One region of the Nocardia sp. NPDC050435 genome, then DNA from elsewhere that is predicted to be linked to it. Evidence: riboswitches for the same ligand, from Rfam matches in the RefSeq annotation. Region 1 holds a riboswitch; each other region holds the start of a gene.

Region 1 (6,685 bases):
GAGGAAGTTCAGCGGCACCTCGTCGGGCTCGAGCTCGGCCAGCTGCGCGGCGAACTCGGCGCGCTGTTCGAGCGATTCGCCCATGCCGAGGATGCCGCCCGAGCACACCTCCATGCCCGCCTCGCGCACCATGCGCAGCGTGTCCCAGCGCTCCTCGTAGGAGTGCGTGGTGACGACCTTCGGGAAGTGCGACTTGGCGGTCTCGAGGTTGTGGTTGTAGCGGTGCACGCCCATGGCGGCGAGCTGGTCGACCTGCTCCTGGGTGAGCATGCCCAGCGAGCATGCGACCTGGATGTCGACCTCGTTGCGGATGGCCTCCACACCGGCGGCGACCTGCGCCATCAGGCGCGCGTCCGGCCCGCGCACGGCGGCGACGATGCAGAATTCGGTGGCGCCGGACTTGGCGGTCTGCTTGGCCGCCTCGACCAGGCTCGGGATGTCGAGCCAGGCGGCGCGCACGGGCGACTGGAACAGGCCCGACTGCGAGCAGAAGTGGCAGTCCTCGGGGCAGCCGCCGGTCTTGAGCGAGATGATGCCCTCGACCTCGACCTCCGGGCCACACCACTTCATGCGCACCTCGTGCGCCAGGGCGAGCAGGTCTTCCAGCTGATCGTCGCCGAGGCGGAGCACCTCGAGGGTCTGCTCCTGCGTCAGGCCGACACCGCGCTCGAGCACCTGCTCGCGGGCGATCGACAGAATTCCCGGTGTGGCAGCCGACGAAGTCGGCAGGGTGGGTGAACCGGTATCTACGGGTGCCTGGGTCACGTCACGAAGTCCCTTCGACAGGCTGTGCACGAGGTCCCCGTGCAACTTGAACGGTGTTCAGGCTAGGGTAGGTTCGAGAGTGAGTCAAAACACGTGTGAAGGGAATCGGCGTGCAACTGCATCGGGCGGACGTGGTCGACGGAGCGATCGCCATCCTGGACCAGTACGGCCTGGCCGACCTCACGATGCGCCGCCTCGCCGGCTCGCTGCAGGTGCAGCCCGGCGCGCTGTACTGGCACTTCCCCAACAAGCAGGCCCTGCTCGGCGCCGTCGCCGACAAGATCCTCGCGCCGATGGAAGATCCGATCCGGGCCGACGAATGGTCCGGCCAGGTCAGCGAATTGGCGCACCGCCTGCGCGACTGCCTGCTCGCCTACCGCGACGGCGCCGAACTCGTCTCGGCCACCTACGCCTCCCGCCTGACCACCAGCAAGGGCCGGGAACGCTTCGTCAGCGCCGCGATTCGCGCGGGCATGCCCCGCGAGGAAGCCGAGCTCACCGCCTTCACGCTGCTGTACTACGTGCTCGGGCACACCGTCGACGAGCAGTCGCGGATGCAGATGGATTCGGTGGGCGCGCTGCCGGAGGGGGCGACGCCGCTGGACGAGAACGCGGACCCCACCGCGCGTTTCGATTTCGGGTTGCAGTTGTTCGTGGCCGGGGTGCGGCATCTGCTGGGCACGCGGGTGCGCTGAAAGCTGTTGACCCGAGGCCGCTCCCGGTGAAGGAGCGGCTCAACTCCCGGTAAATCCTGTCGGCGCGCGGTGACCGTTCCGGGCCGATCATGGTTGAATCGCGATGGCCCCGGGGGGCCTATGTCCGTATTTCAGCCAAGATTGGATTCGCGGGACTCGCATGAACGCACCACAACCACCCAATCCGTACAACCAGCCGGGCGGGTGGCAGCAGCCGCAGCAGCCCTACGGCGGCCAGCCCTACGGCGGTCAACCACCCTACGGCGGCCAGCAACCCTACGGCGCGCCTCAGCAATACGGCGCGCCTCAGCAATACGGTCGCCCGCCCGGCCCCGGGCAGCCGCCCTACGGCCAGCAGTACCCGCCGCCGCCCCGCAACGGCGGCAACAAGACGCTGCCGCTGCTCCTCGGCGGCGGCGCGGTGCTGGTCATCATCGTGATCGTGGGGGCGTTCTTCCTGTTCTCCGGCGAAGACGGCGGTATCGGCGGCTCGTCCAAGACGCCGCGCGAGGTCGCCGAGGCGTGGGTCAACGGCACCGGCGACAAGAAGAGCCTGGTCTGCAAATCCGATCTGGCCAAGCTGGACAGTGTGAAGACCACCGGCGTCGTGCCCACCAAGGCGCCCAACATCGATGCGAAGAGCACGCTGAAGAGCGTCGACGTCGCCAGCGGCGCGAGCAGCGGCAGCTTCACCACCGAGATCAGCGTGAAGGTCGCCGGCAAGACCACCGCCCAGACCTTCACCTACAAACTGGTGCAGGAAAGCGGTGACTGGAAGGTCTGCGGGCTGACCGAGGCACTGCTCAAGTAGGACAGGCGCTTTCACTAACCGGGCGCGGCCACGGTCGCGGGCTGGCGGATCTGCTGCTGGAACCGCTGGAGGAACGGCAGCACCTGGTCGGTGATGACCCGGTTGTATTCGGTCGGGCGCTGGATCGGGTTGGCGTGGCCGGTGTCGCGGGGGAAGGCCACCAGCAGTGTGCCGTCGACGCCGCCGGCGAGGTCGATCAGGACCTGGTGGGAGTACTCGACGTCGACGACCCGGTCGCGCCCGGCCTCGCGCGGGCGGAGAAAGACGACGGCGGGGCGGAGTTTGCCGGGGACGGGGCGGGCGAGGGCGCGCAGGTCGTTGCCCGCGCCGCCCGCGACGATCGCCAGGAACTGCGACTCGATCAGCCCGTTGCTGGCGGCGTCGGGGTTGAAGATCTTGTCGTGCAGCACCCGTTCGGCGGCGTCCCGGAGTTCGGGCATCCGGATTCCCGGGTCGCCGTAGAGACCGCGGTCGACGAATTCGCCGCGCCGGGCATACATCTCGACGATGAACCGCAGGGCGCGGCTTTCGCGGGCGCCGGGTAGCCAGCCCATCCAGCGCACCATGTCCTCGCCGCGGCCCCGGCTTTCCTCGCGGACGGCGTTCAGGTCGACGGGTGTGCAGTCCAGGAGCACGCCGACCAGCCGGCGATCGCTTTCGGTGTGGATGTGGCGGGCCACCTCGAGCGCGATCACTCCGCCCATGCTGTGCCCGACCAGGACGACGTTCTCCACCCCCGACATCAGGGCGGCGCGGACGATGAGGTCCGCGATGACCTTGGTGTCGATACCGCGATTGTCGTATTTGATCGCCCACACCACGCCGAGCCGGGACAGCGACGGCAGCGCTTCGGCGGTGTCGCTCGCGTTGAGGTTGCCGAGCCCGACGAGGTCGACCACGACGGTGTCCCAGTTCTGCTGTTCGCCGGGGGTGGCGACGGGCAGGATCGCCGGTTCGGTGCGGGCCAGGCGGGCTCGCTCCGGCGCGACATCGTGGGTCCAGTACTGGGCGAACGCGACGAGTACCGCGATGAGCACAACTGAGAGCCTGACCAGCGTCACCCTGGTGCGGCGCAGCGTCGTCCAGTCGGCGCCGAGGCGGGTGTCCCGCCAGCGGGCCCGGCGTCGCGCGTCGTCGTAGTCGGTGACGGTGGACGGGTGCCGATCGTCCAACAGCGACATCACTCCACTGTGTCTGCGAAATGGATGGTCCGCCATCGGACTTACCGGTCTGCCCCGAGATAAACCTTCGCTAAGCGAAGGACTTCGCTGCATGCCTGGTCACAGCGTTGCCGAGACCGGCACAGTGGACGAACGGAACAGACCGGTATGGTTCACACCGTCATTTCCGGCGAGTGCGGGAATCCGGTGAGAACCCGGAACGGTCGCGCCACTGTGATCGCCCCAGCGGGCGAGAGTCAGACCTCCCTCGCCGGGACGAACTCCGGAAAGGCCGCGACTTGCCTGCTGAGGAAGCACTACCCGCGTGGACGCGCGCCTGATGGTCCGTGTCCGAAGCGCGGTCGCCCTGCCGGCGCTCGCGGCGCTGCTGGTGTGCGCGATGATCCTGGCCACCGGGTTCGGCGCCGAGACGCTGCCGGTCTCCGCGGTCGTCGACGTGCTGCGGCACCGGTTGTTCGGCGGCGTCACCCCGGATCTGGGCCTGGACACCATCGTCTGGCAGTTGCGGGTACCGCGCACCGTGCTGGCCGCGGTGGTCGGCGCGGGCTTGGCGCTGGCCGGGGCGGCCATGCAGACGCTGGTCCGGAACCCGCTGGCCGATCCCTATCTGCTCGGGGTGTCCTCGGGCGCGGGCGTCGGGGCGGCGGCGGTCATCACCTCCGGACTGTTCGCGGGCGCCGGAATCTGGGCGCTGTCGGCGGGCGCGCTGGCGGGCGCGTTCGCCGCGGCGGCCATGGTTTTCGTCATCGCGGTCGCCCAGGGCGGGTTGACGCCGATGCGACTGGTTCTGACCGGGACCGTGCTCGCGTCCGCGTTCGCCGCGTTCAGCAGCTACCTGGTCTTTCGCAGCAAGGATCCCGCGGCCGCGCAGTCGGTGCTGTTCTGGCTGCTGGGCAGTCTCGCGGGCGCGGACTGGACGAAGCTCGGCCTGCCGCTCGCGGTGGTGGCGCTCAGCGGTGCGGCGCTCTGCGCGCTCAGCGGCTGGCTGGACGCGCTGGCCTTCGGGGCCGACACCGCCGCCGCCATCGGCGTTCCGGTCAAGCAGTTGCGGATCGCGCTGTTCGTGCTGCTCGCGGTGCTGGTGGGTGTGCTCGTCGCGGTCTCCGGCGGGATCGGGTTCGTCGGGCTGGTCATTCCGCACGCGGCGCGTCTCGTCGTCGGTCCGCGTCATCGCAACCTCCTGCCGGCCAGCGCGCTGTGCGGGGCGCTGTTCCTGGTGGTCGCCGACGCCGCGACGCGTGCGATCGGCCGCCCGACCGAGATCCCGGTCGGGGTACTGACCGGGCTCATCGGCGCGCCGGCATTCCTGCTGCTGCTCGGCCGCCGCCGCTACCACTTCGGAGAGTCATGAACCGCGGTCACCGTTCTCCGCCGGGCAATCCCGGGCCAGCTCGCTCCGGGCAGGTCACAGCGTGACCGATCCGGAGGCGCTCTCCCAGGCGGACAGCGGAGCCACCGTCGCGGCCCGTGCGGTGACCTGTGCCGCCGGCAAGCGGCGCATCGTCTCCGGCGCCACCTTCGAGATCGACGCGGGCGAGGTCGTCGGGATCGTCGGCCCGAACGGCAGCGGCAAGTCCACCCTGCTGCGCGTGCTCGCCGGGGTGCAGCGGCCCGCGCACGGGCAGATCGTCGTGAACGGCCACGTGCTGCACGATCTTTCGCCGCGCCGCCGCGCCCGGATCGTGGCTCTGGTCGCCCAGGACGAGCGTCCGCCCGCGGACCTGCGCGCCGGGGAGGTCGTCGCGCTGGGCCGCACTCCGTATCTTCCCCCGTGGGGCGCGGGGTCGCCGCGCGAACAGCAGGCCATCGACGAAGCCCTGGCCGCGGTCGATCTGGCCGGATTCGCGGATCGGCCGGTGCGCCGGCTCTCCGGTGGGGAACGCCAGCGCGTGCTGCTGGCCCGCGCGCTGGTGCAGGACACCCCCGTCCTGCTGCTGGACGAGCCGACCAACCACCTCGACATCACGCATCAGCTCGAATTGCTCGCACTGGCGCGGACTCTGAACCGCACGGTCATCATGGCCCTGCACGAGATCTCGCTGGCCGACCGCTATTGCGATCGAATCCTGGTGTTGCACAACGGCAGCGCACACCCTCTCGACGTGCCCGCGCAGGCACTGCGCCCGGACGTCCTGGAGACCGTTTTCGGGGTTCGCGCGCTGCGGGTCCAGCACCCGGACACCGGCGAATCCCATCTTCTGCTCACTCCCCCGGCGTCCGTGTGACGCGCTCGCGAAAGGCGATACCGATGAAAACCACTGTCCGAGTGCTGGCCGTGGCCGCGCTGACCGCCGCACTGGCCGCCTGTAGCGACACCGAGCCCGCCGCCGGGACCCTGACGCTCCGCAACTGCGACGCCGACGTGCAGTTCCCGGCGCCCGCGCAGCGGATGTTCGTCAACGACGGCAACCTGGTCTCGATGGCGCTCGCGCTGGGCGCGCAGGATCAGGTGGTCGCGGTCTCCAGCGTCCAGCGCGACGCCGACACCCTGCGCCGGCACTACGGCCCGGCCGTGGACAGCTTGAAATCCGTTGCACCGCAATATCCCGCACGGGAGACCGTGCTCGCCCAGCGCCCCGACGTGATGGTCGCGGGCTGGAACTACGGCTACGACGAGGCCAAGAACCTCACCCCCGCCTCGCTGCGGCAGGACGGGGTCGCCGCCTACGTCCTCACCGAAAGCTGCCGCCAGTCCGGCGAGGGCGCGCGCGGCATCGTGGAGCCGTGGACGGCGCTGCGCACCGACCTGACCAACCTCGGCGCGATCACCGGCCGCGCCGACCGGGCCGCCGAACTCACCGCTGATCTGGACCAGCGCCTGGCCGCGCTGAGGTCCGCGCCCCAGCCCGCGCGCCGCCCGAACATCTTCCTCTTCGACAGCGCCAGCGACACCATCTATTCCAGCGGCAAATTCGGTGCGCCGCAGGCGATCCTGGAGGCCGCGGGCGGCCGCAACGTCCTCGACGACGTGTACGACACCTGGACCAAGGTCTCCTGGGAGCGCCTCGCGGCCGCGGACCCGGACGCCATCATGTTCGTCGACTACCCCGAACAGACCTTCGCCCAGAAGGTGGAACTGCTGCGCACCAAGCCCGGGATCAACCAGCTGCGCGCCGTCACCGAGGGCCGTTTCCTGAACCTGCCCTACGCCCTGTGGACCAGCGGCCCGCTCAATATCGATGCGGCCGAACAGATCCGCAAACAGCTGGAACGCTGGAATCTGGCGCCCGCCT
Region 2 (6,685 bases), on a different contig from region 1:
GAATCAGGCGCTCAGGGGCGCGGCGGTGACCTGGTGGCCGAGGTTGGTCAGCACCTCGGTGGTCGCCTTGGCGAAATTGAGAGTGATGAAATGCAGGCACGGCGCGCCTTCGGCGACGAGCCGCTGCGCCATCTCGGTGGCGATCTCGATGCCGGCCGCCCGCACCGCCGCCCGGTTCTCCTCCGGGCCGTCGCCGGCTGCTGCCGTCAGACGCTCGAGTACGGCGGCGGGCAGTGCCCGCCCGCTCAGCTCTTCGGCGCGCGCGACCGTGCGCAGCGAGGTGATCGGCATCAGCTCCGGAATGATCGGCTTGGCGCCCTGCTCCGGGTCCGCGGCCAGCACCCGATCGCGCAACCGCAGATAGTGCTCCACGTCGAAGAACATCTGCGTGATCGAATAGTCCGCGCCCGCACGCAGTTTCGCGATCAAGAACGCGGTATCGGTGTCCAGGTCCGGCGAGCGGTGGTGCCCCTCGGGGAAGGACGCCACGCCGACGTTGAAATCGCCGAGATCACGCACGATGCGCACGAGTTCCTCGGCGTAGGTGACGCCCTCGGGATGCTTGTGCCAGGCGCCCAGCGGGTCACCGGGCGGATCGCCGCGCAGCACCAGCATGTTGCGGATACCGCAGTCGGCGTAGGAGCCCACCAGCGCACGCAATTCCGCGAGGCTGTGCCCGACCGCGGTGAGGTGCGCGACCGGGGTCAGGGTGGTTTCCTGCGCCAGCTGGCCGGTGATGCGCGCGGTGCGGTCCTTGGTGGAACCGCCCGCACCGTAGGTCATCGACACGAACGCCGGATGCATGCGCTCGAATTCGCGCACCGCCCGCCACAGTCGCGCCTCACCCGCGGCATCGCGCGGCGGATTGAACTCCACCGAGAACGGCACCCGCGCACCGCCATGGGTGCGCAGGCTCTGAACGACGGACGGGACCATCGGGGAAATCCGGGACAATCGGCCGGAACCGAGGTGCCCGAGGTCGGGAACGGAATGCATGATCGCCTTCGTGTAGTGCCGGAGAACTCGGGACGCCGGGGCGCCGCACACCCGGTGCGGCGCCCCGGCGATCCGTCAGCGCAGCGCCCGCGCCGCCGCGACGAGATTGCGCAACGAGGCGACCACCTCGTCGGTGCGCCGCGTCTTCAAGCCGCAGTCCGGATTGGCCCAGAGCCGCTCGGCCGGAACCGCTTTCAACGCCTGTGCGAGCGAGGTCTCGATCTCCTCGGCGCCGGGCACGCGCGGGGAGTGGATGTCGTAGACACCCGGGCCCACGCCCAGATCGAAGCCCGCGGCGTTGAGGTCGTCGAGCACCTCCATGTGCGAGCGCGCCGCCTCGATCGAGGTGACATCGGCGTCCAATCCCGCGATGGCGCCGATGATCTCGCCGAACTCCGAGTAGCACAGGTGGGTGTGGATCTGGGTGACATCGGCCACGCCCGCGGTCGAGAGCCGGAACGCGTCCACCGCCCACGCCAGGTACTCGGCCTGATCCGCGCGCCGCAGCGGCAGCAGCTCACGCAGCGCGGGCTCGTCCACCTGGATGACGCCGATGCCGGCCGCCTCCAGATCCACCGTCTCGTCCCGGATGGCCAGCGCGATCTGACGCGCGGTGTCGGCCAGCGGCTGATCGTCGCGGATGTAGGACCAGGCCAGGATGGTCACCGGACCGGTGAGCATGCCCTTGACCGGCTTGGCCGTCAGCGACTGCGCGTAGGTGCTCCAGCCGACGGTCATCGCCGCCGGGCGGGTGACATCGCCGAACAGGATCGGCGGCCGCACGCACCGGGTGCCGTAGGACTGTACCCAGCCGTTGACGGTGGCGGCGAAACCGTCCAGCTGCTCGGCGAAGTACTGCACCATGTCGTTGCGCTCGGGTTCACCGTGCACCAGCACGTCCAGGCCGATCTCCTCCTGGAGCGTGATGACCTCGGCGATCTCGGCGCGCATCCGGTTGTCGTACTCGGCCTGATCGATCTCACCCTTGCGCAGTTCCGCGCGCGCCACCCGGATCCGGGAGGTCTGCGGGAACGAGCCGATGGTGGTGGTCGGCAGCAACGGCAGGTTCAGTCGTTCCTGTTGCAGCACGCGCCGTTCGTCGGCCGGAGTGCGGCGGCTGGCGTCGGCATCGAGCTCGGCCAGGCGCGCACGCACCGACTCGACCCGCAGACGGGGATCGGCCTTGCGATCGGCGACCGCGGTGCGCGCGATCTCGAGCGCCTCGGCGACCGCGTCCTCGCCGTCGTGCAGGGCGGTGGCCAGCACTCGGACCTCGGCGATCTTCTCCTTGCCGAAGGCCAGCCAGCTGCGCAGGCGCGGATCCAGCTCGGTTTCCGGCTCCAGGCCGTAGGGCGAGTGCAGCAGCGAGCACGAGCTCGACACCGCCACCGTGGCCCCGGCCTCGCGCAGCGCGCGCAGCCGCGGCAGCGCCTGGTCGGGATCCACGCGCCAGACGTTGTAGCCGGGCACGATGCCCGCCACGACCAGCGTGTCGCGCAGCGCGGCGGCGGCCGCGACATCGGCGGACCCGCCCGCCACCAGATCGATGGCGATGCCCTCCACGCCCGACTTCGCCAGCGCCGGAAGCACTTCACCCAGACGTCCGAAGTAGGAGGCGACCAGGATGGCGGGCCGGTTCTGGGCGTCGGCCAAGCGGCGATAGGCGGTGAAGACCGTCGCCTGCTCGGTCTCGGTGAGATCGGTCACCAGCGCGGGCTCGTCCAGCTGCACCCACTCGGCGCCCGCCTCGGCCAGCAGGCCCAGCAACTGCTCGTAGAGCGGCAGCAGATCCGGCAGCCGGTCCAGCAGATCACTGCCGTCCACCGACTTGGCCAGCTTCAGGAACGTGATCGGCCCCACGATCACCGGGCGGGCCGGAACGCCCAGCGCAAGCGCCTCTTTCAACTCGGCCAGCGGCTTCTCGGGATGCAGCGAGAACTCCGTCGCGGCCGAGAGCTCGGGCACCAGGTAGTGGTAGTTCGTGTCGAACCACTTGGTCATTTCCAGGGGCGCGACCTCGGCGGTGCCGCGCGCGGCGGCGAAATAGCGATCCAGCTCGTCGGCGATGCCGCCGACGCGCTCGGGCAGCGCGCCCAGCAGCACGGCCGTGTCGAGGACGTGGTCGTAATAGGAGAAGGTGCCCACCGGCACCGAGTCGAGTCCGGCGTCGCGGACGGCGGTGAGTTGCGCGGTGCGCAGGGTGCGGGCGACCTCGTGCAGGGCGGCGGCATCGGAGCGCCCGGCCCAGTAGGCCTCGATCGCACGCTTGAGTTCCCGGTTGGGCCCGATGCGCGGCAGTCCGAGCACCGTGGCGGTGAAGGTGTTGCGGGGGTTCGACATTGGTGAACTCCAGAGTTCGGCTACGGAAAGAGCCGCCACCCATTACGAGCGCACGCTGACGGAGCCCACTAAGCATCGTTCCCGTGCCCGGGTCCACTCGGCGTGCCACCCAATCCACGAGGCGACGACCGCCGGATACGGCGTATCCGGCACAACGGGCAGGTCTTCGGACTCGTGGGCATCGACCCTCGAACGGGTCGGCCTCGGGCTCGGGGCCCGGGGCTGGTCCTACCGACCGTCGCTTCCCAGGCATCGCGTACTCGCGCCCAGTGCGGGTGACGGCTGTCGTTCCCACTTACCGCTGCGGGACAGTCCCGGATTCTCACCGGGTTCCCTCTCACCCGCGCCTGTGCGAACACAAGCCCGGGCTTCGACGCCTCGGGTGGATCAGGGGCTCCTCGACTCCACCTCCGGCGAACCAGCTGCCAGATGAATATAGCTGGCCCCGGCTGCTAGGTTCACTCCCGCAGGGAACACCGGTGCGAATCCGGGGCTGTCCCGCAACTGTGACCGAGGAGCGAACCTTCATCCATGGCCACGACCTTCCTGGGTTGGAAGGCCGAAGGCGAGCGTCGATCCGGGAGCCAGGATACCTGCGCCACTTCAGGATCGAGCTTCACGAGGATGAGAATGCGAGTGCTCACTCGCCGCCGGCCCAGCGCCGCGCGGCTACCCGGCCACGCTCCGGAACGACGTCGTCGGTCCCGGGTCGCGGCCACCCTGGCAGGGCTGCTCGCAGTCGCCATGGTGTTCACCGGCTGTGCGTCCGACGACGGCGGCGCGGCGGCTTCGGCTCGCGCGCTGCGCGCCGCCGGCGACGGCACGCTGACGATCTACAACTCCTACAAGATCGCCGGACTGGACCCGATCGGCACCGGCACCAACTGGCTCTTCGACTGGGGAGTCGCGGAGAACCTGCTGCAGATCACCGAATCCGGCGAGGTCGCGCCGTGGCTGGCGGAATCGGTCACCCGCGACGGCGACACCCGCTGGGTGGTGCGCTTGCGCCCCGGCGTGACCTTCCAGAACGGCAAGCCGGTCGACGCCCCCGCCGTGGCCGCGGCCCTGACCAGGCAGATCGCGCGCTCGGCCGCGGCCCGGGTGTATCTGGACGCGGCCACGACGGTGGTCGCGGACGGCGACAAGGTCGTGCTGACCACACCCACCCCGAACGCGATGGTGCCCGCGGCGCTCGCCGCGCGGGACAACTCGCTGCAGATCTACGACGTCGCGGCCATGGAGGCCGCCGGCGGTGATTCGGCGAAGATCGTCGGCGCGGGCGCGTACTCGGGCCCGTACGCGATCACCGCGTGGACCCCGGAGAACCTGGTGCTCGCCCCCTACAGCAAGCACTGGGAGGGCACTCCGCCACTGAAGGGGATCACGGTCCGGGTGGTGCCCGACGAGCAGGCCCGCCTGGCCGGTGTGCGCAGCGGCGAGGCCGACATGGCGTTCTATCCCTCCACCTCGGCCAAGCTGGAGTTGCAGGGTGACAAGGACATGCACGTGCTGTCCTCGGAGCAGGCGTTGCAGTCGCTGCTGGTGGAGATGAACCTGAAGGCGGGCATCTTCACCGACACCGCGGTGCGCAAGGCGTTCACGGCCGCGATCGACTATCGGGCCATCGCCGCCGATGTCGGCAACGGCCAGTTCGCGGCCGCCACCGGTCTGTATCCGCCGTCGATGTCGTTCGCGGCCGACAACCAGGTGCACGATCTCGACGCCGCCAAGCGCGCGCTCGACGCGGCGGGCTGGGTGCCGGGCAGCGACGGCATCCGCGCCAAGGACGGCCGGAAACTGGTGGTGCGCTTCGTGACCCAGGCCCAGGGCCCGGAGACCAACGATGTCGCGATCGCGGTGCAGGACCAGGTGGCACGCGCCGGATTCGAGCTGCGCATCGACAACGCCGAGGATTCCGCGGCGGTGAAGAAGGACCCCGGCGCGTGGGACTCGTCGGTGGCGCTGAGCGGTTCGCTCTCCGGCACCGCCGACCCCATCCAGCCGTATCTGGTGCGCTGGACCACCGGCGGCTCCGCGAACGCCCAAGGCGTGGCGAACCCGGAAATCGACGCCATCGGCGCGCAACTGCGCGGCGAGTTCGACACCGCGCGCCGGGACGCGCTGCTGCGCCGGGCGCAGGAGATCCTGGTCCGGGACCAGGCCTATGTGGTGGCGGGCACGTTCAAGTACTTCACCGTGGTCACCGGTCCGGAGTGGGCCGACTATCGGGTGTCGAACGTGCGCCGGCATCTCACCAGCCGCACCGGCGCGTAACGCGTTTCGATGCGAGTTCTCGTCCCGGCCCGGCGCCGGGCGGTCGAGGCGTTGCTCACCCTGCTCGGCGCGAGCGTCCTGATCTGGGCGCTGCTGCCGCTGGCCCCGGGCGATCCCGCGCGCATGATCCTCGTCGCGCAGGGCGTTCCGGAGCCCACGCCCGAGCAGATCGGCGCGCTCGAGCGGGAGCTGCACCTGGATCGGCCGGTGCTCACGCAGTACGCGCACTGGCTGTGGGGTGTGCTGCGCGGCGACTTCGGGCTGTCGTTCGGGTCGGGGCGACCGGTGTCCGGTGAGTTCGCCGAGCGGCTGCCGGCGACGCTGCTCCTGGCGGCGGCAGCCCTGCTGCTGGCGTTGCTGCTCTCGGTGACGCTCGGTGTGCTCGCGGCCCGGTATCCGCGGCGCTGGCCGGATCACGGCACCCGGTGGGTGGCGCTGGTGTTCGCGTCGGTGCCCGGATTCGTGGTGGCGCTGGTGCTGATCCAGGTGCTCGTCGTGGGGCTGGGCTGGGGCAAGGCGGCCCTCGACGGCACCTGGCGGCAGGTGTGGCTGCCCGCGGTGTGCCTGGCGGTCGGACTGTCCGACAGCTGGTCCCGGCTGCTGCGGGCCACTCTGCTCGAATTCCTGGAATCACCCACCGCGGCGGTGCTGCGCGCTCGCGGCGCCTCGCGGTGGCGGATCCTGTGGCGGCACGGGCTGCCCAACAGCGCGGTGCCGTCGCTGCACGCGTTCGCCGTCGGGCTGGCGGTGCTGCTCGGCGGGGCGACGGTGGTGGAGACGGTGTTCACCTGGCCGGGGCTGGGCTCCTATGTGGTGGAGGCGGTGAAGACCCGCGACCTGCCGGTGATCCAGGCGTTCACCGTGTTCGCGACCGCGAGCTATGTTCTCACCAGCCTGCTGGCGGATCTGCTGTCCGCGGTGATCGACCGCAGAATCGCGGTGGCCGCGTGAGCGCCCGGCTGCGTCTGCCCGGGTCGGTGCGCGCCGGAGCGGTACTGCTCGCGATCCTGCTGGTGCTGGCGATCGCGGGTCCGATGCTGGTGCCGTTCCCGCCGAACGAACCGCACTACGCCGA
Region 3 (6,685 bases), on a different contig from region 1:
ACCGAGCAGCTGCTGTCGCCGGACGGCGCTGTGCGGGTGCTCACGCCGGGCCGGAACCCGTTGCCGGTCAACGCCTCCGATCGGGCCATCGCCGCGGCGGGCGCGGGTGCGGGGGAGACCGAGATCGAGGTGGACGGCGTCGGCTACGGGGTGCTCACCAAGGGGCGGCCGGGCGGCGGGGCGGTCATGGTGAGCCAGAACTACGCCGACGTCGAGCGGATCGATCGCGAATTCCTGTGGCGCACAGCCTGGATCACGCTGCTGGCGCTGGCCGCCGCCGCGCTGCTGTGCTGGCTGGCCATCGGCCGCATCCTGCGCCCGATCCACCGCCTGGCCGCCGCCACCGAGCGCATCGCCGGCACCCAGGACCTGGCCGTCACGCTGCCCGCCGGACAGTCCGGCGAGGTCGGCGAACTCACTCGCAGCTTCAACACGATGCTTGCGGCACTGCGCTTTTCGCGCGCCCAGCAGCAGCGCCTGGCCGAGGACGCGGGGCACGAACTGCGCACCCCGCTGACGTCGGTGCGCGGCAGTGCCGAATTGCTGCAACGGGCGAAGGGGCGGCTCGCCCCCGAGGATGAAGCCAAAGTGCTGGCCACCCTGGTGCAGGAGGCCAAGGCGCTCGACGCGCTGGTCGGCGAACTGGTCGACCTGGCCACCGATCAGTACGCCGACGAGGAGCCGGTGAGCGTGGATCTGGGCGAACTCGCCGAGGACAGCGCCCAGCGCTTCCGCCGCCGCACCGGGCGCACGATCACCGTCGTCCGCCGGGACCCGGTCCGGCTGCCTGGCCGACCGCGCGCCTTGTCCCGCTGCGTGGACAACCTGCTCGACAACGCCCTCAAGTTCAGCTCCTCCGAGACGCCGGTGGAAATTACCGTGGTCGCCCACCAACTCACCGTCCGCGACCACGGGCCGGGCATCGCGCTCGCCGACCGCGCCGCCGTCTTCGACCGCTTCTATCGCGCCGACAACACCCGCGCCACACCCGGCTCCGGTCTCGGTCTGGCCATCGTGCACGACATCATCGCCGCGCACGGCGGCACCGTTCGCGCGGACGCGCATCCTGCGAGCGGCGCGGTGGTCGGATTCACCCTGCACACCGGAATGCGGTAGCGGCGCGGCACGATCGGCGGCCCGTGGTGCCCTGCGCCTTCGGTGCGAGCTGAGCTCTTCGGTGTCGGTCACGGGTTGTCGCCGGTACAGCCCGTGGTGTGGCCTGCGTACCGGTACCAGCCGAAAGGGCTGGTCGGTGCAGGCAAGCCGGCGCAACGGCGAGCGGGCGCGCCGGGGTGAACCGGGCTGCCGGTAGGGTTCGTGACCGGCGTAGGGAACACCGGTGCGAATCCGGGGCTGTCCCGCAACTGTCACCGAGGAGCGATCCGCCGATACATGGTCACGACCTACCCAGGTTGGAAGGCCGGCGGAGAGCGCTGATCCGGGAGCCAGGATACCTGCGCCGGCAGGCAGGGATCACCCACGAGGATGGCAATGGACAACTACAGATCGGCACGGCTCGAGGTCGGGCGGCGCAAGCTGCTGCTCGGCGGCGCGGGCGCCTTCGGCGTCGCCGCACTGGGCGGGACGGCGATGCTCGCGGGCTGCGGCACCGAGAACGGCCCGCTGGGCGCGGAAGGGCCGCCGCAACCCGGTGGGCGACTGCGCACGGCGATCGCCGGGCGCTCGGCGAGTGCGGACGTGCTCGACCCGCACCAGGCCGGCAGTTCCGCCGGCGGCGCGGTGTCGAAGAACGTCTGGGACAAGCTGGTCGCCTACAACAACGACCTGACGCTGCGCTACCGGCTCGCGGAGTCGTTGCGGCCCAACGCCGACGGCAGCGAATGGCGGATTCGGCTGCGCCCGGGCGTGCGCTTCAGCGACGGCAGCCCGCTGACCGCGCGCGACGTGCTCTGGAGTTTCGAGCGCATGCTCGATCCGGCCAAGAACTCCTCCGGCGACCTGGCCGTCGTCGACCTGGCGAACACCCGCGCCGAGGGCGACCTGGACGTGCTGGTGCGCATGAAATCCCCACTGGCGGACTTCGGTTCGGTGCTGGCGGGCTGGTACTGCTACATCGTCAAGGACGGCACCGGCGTCATCGACGGCTCCCGGATTCCGGTGGGCACCGGGCCGTTCGCGCTGGAGCGGTGGTCGCCCGGCGACCGGACGCTGTTGCGGCGCAACGAGCAGCACTGGGACGGTCGGCCGCTGCTGGACGAGGTCGAGATCATCCAGATCGCCGAGACCGAGGCGCGCGTGAACGCCTTCCTGTCCGGGGAAGCCGATGTGGTGCACGAGATCTCGTACCTGCAGGCGCGCACGCTGTCCGACACCGCGGACACCACCGTGGTGGTGCCGCCCGCCGGACTGATGGGCGCGTTCCAGATGCGGGTGGACACCGCGCCTTTCGACGATCCGCGCGTGCGCCAGGCCATGCGGCTGGCCGTGGATCGGCAGGCCATGGTCGACTCGGTCTACTACGGCTACGCCGAGGTCGGCAACGACGTCTACGGGAAGGGCGCGCCCTTCTACCACGACGCGCTGCCGCAGCGCGCCTACGACCCGCGGCGCGCCCGGGAGCTGTTGCGCGAGGCCGGAAAAGAGAACCTGACGGTCACGCTGCCGACCGCCGACGGGATGCCGGGCATGCTCGAATCGGCGACCCTGTTCGCCGAGCAGGCCAAAGCCGCGGGCATCACCATCAAGCTGGAATCGGTGCCCGCCGACACCTATTTCTCGCAGGTCAGCGGCAAGGCGTCGCTGAGCCACATCGGCTGGTGGAACTACAGTCTCGACTACTTCTACGGCCAGACCATGACCAGCTCCTCGCCCAGCAACGGCACCGGCTGGCGGCGGCCCGGCTGGGACGCCACCTTCGCCCAGGCCCGCGCCGCCATGGATCCGGAGCGCCGTCGCGCCCTCTATGCCGAACTGCAACAAGAACTCTGGAACGAGGGCGGCTACATCCTGCACAGCTTCGCCAAGCGGCCCGACGCCGCCAAGAAGTACGTGGGCGGTGTGCGCAACGGGGTGCCGGGCACCGACGACTGGGCCAACTACGCCACCACCTGGCTGGCCGCGCGGTAGCGACCGTGCTCGGCTATGTCGCATGGCGCGTCGGCGGTGGCCTCGGGGTGCTCGCCGCCGTCGCGCTCGTGGTTTTCGTGCTGTTCGAGGCACTGGATTCGGACGCGGCCACGGTCATGCTGTCGCGCACCGGCGGCGGGGACCCGGATCCGGCCCGGCTGGCCGCGCTGCGCGTCCAGCTCGGACTGGACCGGCCGGCCCCGATTCGCTTCGCGGAGTGGGCGTCCCGGTTCGTGCGCGGTGACTTCGGGCAGTCGCTGATCTCCGGGCGGCCGGTGGCCGAGGTGCTGCTGGGCCGCACCGCCAACAGCGTCACCCTGGCCTGGCTCACCGCGAGCCTGCTGCTGCCCGCGGCGCTCGCCCTCGGCCTGGCCGCCGGGGCCCGCCCCGGTTCCCGGACCGATCGGGTGATCAGCACGCTGGCGCTGGCGGCGGAATCGGTGCCCTCCTTCGTCTTCGGTGTGCTGCTGGTGGCGACGGTGTCGCTGTCGCTGCGGCTGCTGCCCGCGGTGTCGCTGCTGCCGACCGGTGCGAGCCCGTGGAGCCGCCCGGAGATCCTGGTGCTGCCGGTGACCTGCCTGCTGATCGGGCTGGCGCCGCACCCGGTGCGCATGGTGCGGGCGCAGACCGCGGAGGTGATGGCCGGGAACTACATTCGCACCGCCCGGCTCAACGGCGTCACCGGGGCGCGGCTCATGCTGCGCCACGTCGCGCCGAACGCGGTCTCGGCGTCGATCCATCCGCTGGCGGGGTCGGTGGTCGGGCTGGTGGGCGGCGTGGCCGTGGTGGAGACGCTGTTCGGGTACCCGGGGCTGTCGCAGGAGGTGCTGCGCGCCATCGAGGCTCGTGATTTTCCGCTGGTGCAGGCGGCCGCGGTGCTGATGGCGGCCGTGGGGATCGGGGTGTACCTGGCCGCCGATCTGCTCACGCTGCTGGTGAGTCCGCGGGCGCGCCGGGAGATGCTGTCGTGAGGCGGCGGCGCGTGCGCTCGTTCTGGTTGCTGTGCGTGCTGGCGGTACTGGCGCTGGTGCTGCTCGGACCGCTGCTCGCGCCGCACGCGGCGACCGCTCCGGTCGGGCCGCCCTTTCAGCCGCCCTCGGTGCGCTTTCCGCTCGGCACCGATGTGGTCGGGCGCGATGTGATGTCGCGGTTGCTGCACGGCGGGCTGCCGCTGCTCTCGCTGGCGGGGCTGGCCCTGCTGGTGGCCTACGCGCTGGGGCTGGGCCTGGGACTGCTCGCGGGACTGCGCCGGGCGCTGGACGGGTGGATCGCCCGGCCGGTGGACGCGATCGTCGTGATCCCGTGGTTCCTGCTGCTCGCGGTGATCGCCACCGTGCTGGGCGCGGGACCCGTCGCGATCGTGGTGACCGTCGCGCTGGCCTCGGTGCCCTGGATCATCCGGATCGTGCGCGCCTGCGTGCTCGAACTCGCCGGCACCGGATACGTCGAATCCGCCCGGGCCCGAGGCGAACCGCTGTGGCGGCTCGCGCTGCTGGAGGTGCTGCCGAACCTGCGGTCGGTGGTGCTCGCCGATGCCGGGGTGCGGATCTCGGCGAGCATCTCGATGGTGGCGGTGAGCGGGTTCCTCGGACTCGGGCTGCGGCCGCCGTCGCCGGACTGGGCGCTGATGATCACCGAGAATCGGCCCGGATTCGGGGTGCAGCCGTGGGCGGTGCTCGCCCCGGCGCTGCTGATCATGGTGCTGGTGGTGTCGGTGAACATGGTGACCGACCGGGCGTTGCGCCCCGACCGGCCCACCCGCGCGCCGCGTCCGGGGCGGCGCGGAACCGGGCTGTCGGCCGAGGCGTTGACGGTGCGCGATGCTCGCGGAACCGTGGTGCTGGAGGAGGTTTCGTTCGCGCTGGCACCCGGATCCGGTCTGGCTGTGATCGGCGCCTCGGGGGCGGGCAAATCCACGCTCGCGCTGGCGCTGCTCGGCGGGCTGCCGCCCGGACTCCGCATGTCGGGCAATGTCGATCTCGGCGCGTCGCCCGGCCGCCGGGCCGTCGGCTACGTGCCCCAGGATCCGGCGAGCGGCCTCAACCCGGCGCTGCGGATCGGCACGGCGATCCGCGAAATCGCCCGTGCCCAGGGGCTTCCCGGCACCAATGCCCAGATCCACGCCGCGCTGTGTGACGTCGACCTTCCGGCCGACCGCGCTTTCCAGCGCCGCTACCCGCACGAGCTCTCCGGCGGGCAGCAGCAGCGCGTCCTGCTGGCGATGGCGCTGCTCGGCGACCCCGCGTTGCTCGTGCTCGACGAGCCGACCACCGGATTGGACCCCCGCACCCGCGACCGTTTCCTCGAAACCCTGCACCGCCTCCGCCGAACGACCACGACCATACTCCTGGTGATCACCCACGATCTGGAACCGCTGGCACCGCTGGTCGATCAGGTCCTCGAACTGGAGGATGGCCGCCGAAAAGCCCTGCGGCCCAGCCCCGCGCGAAGCGCGGCGGTCGGTCGAGATTCCGCTGCCGAGGCGGCGGAACTGGTGGCTGCCGCCCAGACGCCGCTCGACGAGAAGCAGTGCGCGGCGGAGTCGTCCGAGGTGCCCGGCGGGAAGCAGTGCGCGGCGAAGTCGTCCGAGGTGCCCGACGGAGTCGGCTCGCCGTCGGTGGCACGCACGGAGTCCGGCGCATCCGTGGAGCCGAACCCGGTCGGCGCGCCGGCGGGGCCAGTGGCCGCGTCCTGCGCAGTGCCCGATTCGGCTGTGCGGACGAGCAGCCCCGCGCTCCGGTTGTTCGATGCGGTTGTGGAGCAGAGGTCTTCGCGTGCTGTCGGCGTGGCCGAATCCGCGCCGACCGCACCGGTGCCGCGCGCGGCAGGCGTTCCGGTGTTGCGGGTGTCGGGTCTCACGGTGGGGCACGCGGCGCGTCCGGTCGTCGCCGAGCTCTCGTTCGAGCTGTGGCCGGGACAGTGTTTGGCGGTCACCGGGCGGTCCGGGATCGGGAAGACCACGGTGGCGCGGGCGCTGGCGGGGTTGCATCGGCCCGAGCGCGGGGTGATCGAGCTGGCGGGGGAGGAGGTGGCGGGGATGGTCGACCGGCGGTCGCGAGAGCAGCGGCGGGCGCTGCAGTTGGTATTCCAGAATCCGGCGACCTCGCTGAATCCCTCGTATCGGGTGGGGGCGCAGGTGCGGCGGCCGTTGCGGTTGTTGCGCGGGCTCGGCGAGGCGGACGCGGGGCGGCGGGCCGCGGAGCTGCTCGCCGACGTCGGGCTGGACGACGAGCTCGCGCTGCGGCGGCCGGGGCAGCTCTCGGGTGGGCAGCAGCAACGAGTCGCGATCGCGCGGGCGCTGGCCGCCGGGCCCGGGGTGCTGCTCTGCGACGAGGTGACCTCCTCGCTCGATCCGCGCAATCAGGAGCTGGTGCTGGATCTGCTGGACCGTCTGCGGCGGGCCGGGCTGGCGCTGATCGTGATCAGCCACCAGCAGGCAGTCCTGGATCGGCTCGCCGACCGGGTGCTGCGCCTCGACGACGAGCCGATGATTGCGAAGAGATAACCGACACGGGTCGGTCAATGTCGGTGCGCAGTGGTTTCGGCGTGGTTTGCTGTAGCGGTGACTGCCTCCGAGTCGGTGCACGGCCCCCGTCCG

The links. A riboswitch is a leader RNA that binds a small molecule or an ion and turns the genes downstream of it on or off. The one in region 1 is predicted to bind cobalamin.
Region 2: it holds a riboswitch for cobalamin, as region 1 does, so the genes downstream of both, AB0I43_RS04190 (ABC transporter substrate-binding protein) here and AB0I43_RS40475 (iron ABC transporter permease) in region 1, are expected to answer to the same signal.
Region 3: it holds a riboswitch for cobalamin, as region 1 does, so the genes downstream of both, AB0I43_RS38035 (ABC transporter substrate-binding protein) here and AB0I43_RS40475 (iron ABC transporter permease) in region 1, are expected to answer to the same signal.

Annotation. Positions count from the first base shown of each region.
Region 1 covers NZ_JBFAJW010000023.1:5,138-11,822, reverse strand. The annotation lists gene bioB (biotin synthase BioB) at 1-729, opposite strand, end outside; gene AB0I43_RS40490 (TetR/AcrR family transcriptional regulator C-terminal domain-containing protein) at 876-1,460, shown strand; gene AB0I43_RS40485 (hypothetical protein) at 1,621-2,271, shown strand; gene AB0I43_RS40480 (alpha/beta hydrolase) at 2,286-3,452, opposite strand; cobalamin riboswitch at 3,584-3,717, shown strand; gene AB0I43_RS40475 (iron ABC transporter permease) at 3,772-4,803, shown strand; gene AB0I43_RS40470 (ABC transporter ATP-binding protein) at 4,865-5,677, shown strand; gene AB0I43_RS40465 (ABC transporter substrate-binding protein) at 5,701-6,685, shown strand, end outside.
Region 2 covers NZ_JBFAJW010000001.1:864,246-870,930, reverse strand. The annotation lists gene AB0I43_RS04200 (methylenetetrahydrofolate reductase) at 4-936, opposite strand; gene metE (5-methyltetrahydropteroyltriglutamate--homocysteine S-methyltransferase) at 1,072-3,336, opposite strand; cobalamin riboswitch at 3,476-3,696, opposite strand; cobalamin riboswitch at 3,762-3,952, shown strand; gene AB0I43_RS04190 (ABC transporter substrate-binding protein) at 3,967-5,610, shown strand; gene AB0I43_RS04185 (ABC transporter permease) at 5,620-6,561, shown strand; gene AB0I43_RS04180 (ABC transporter permease) at 6,558-6,685, shown strand, end outside.
Region 3 covers NZ_JBFAJW010000017.1:89,292-95,976, reverse strand. The annotation lists gene AB0I43_RS38040 (HAMP domain-containing sensor histidine kinase) at 1-1,116, shown strand, start outside; cobalamin riboswitch at 1,290-1,479, shown strand; gene AB0I43_RS38035 (ABC transporter substrate-binding protein) at 1,492-3,087, shown strand; gene AB0I43_RS38030 (ABC transporter permease) at 3,093-4,058, shown strand; gene AB0I43_RS38025 (ATP-binding cassette domain-containing protein) at 4,055-6,592, shown strand; gene AB0I43_RS38020 (nitrate/nitrite transporter) at 6,650-6,685, shown strand, end outside.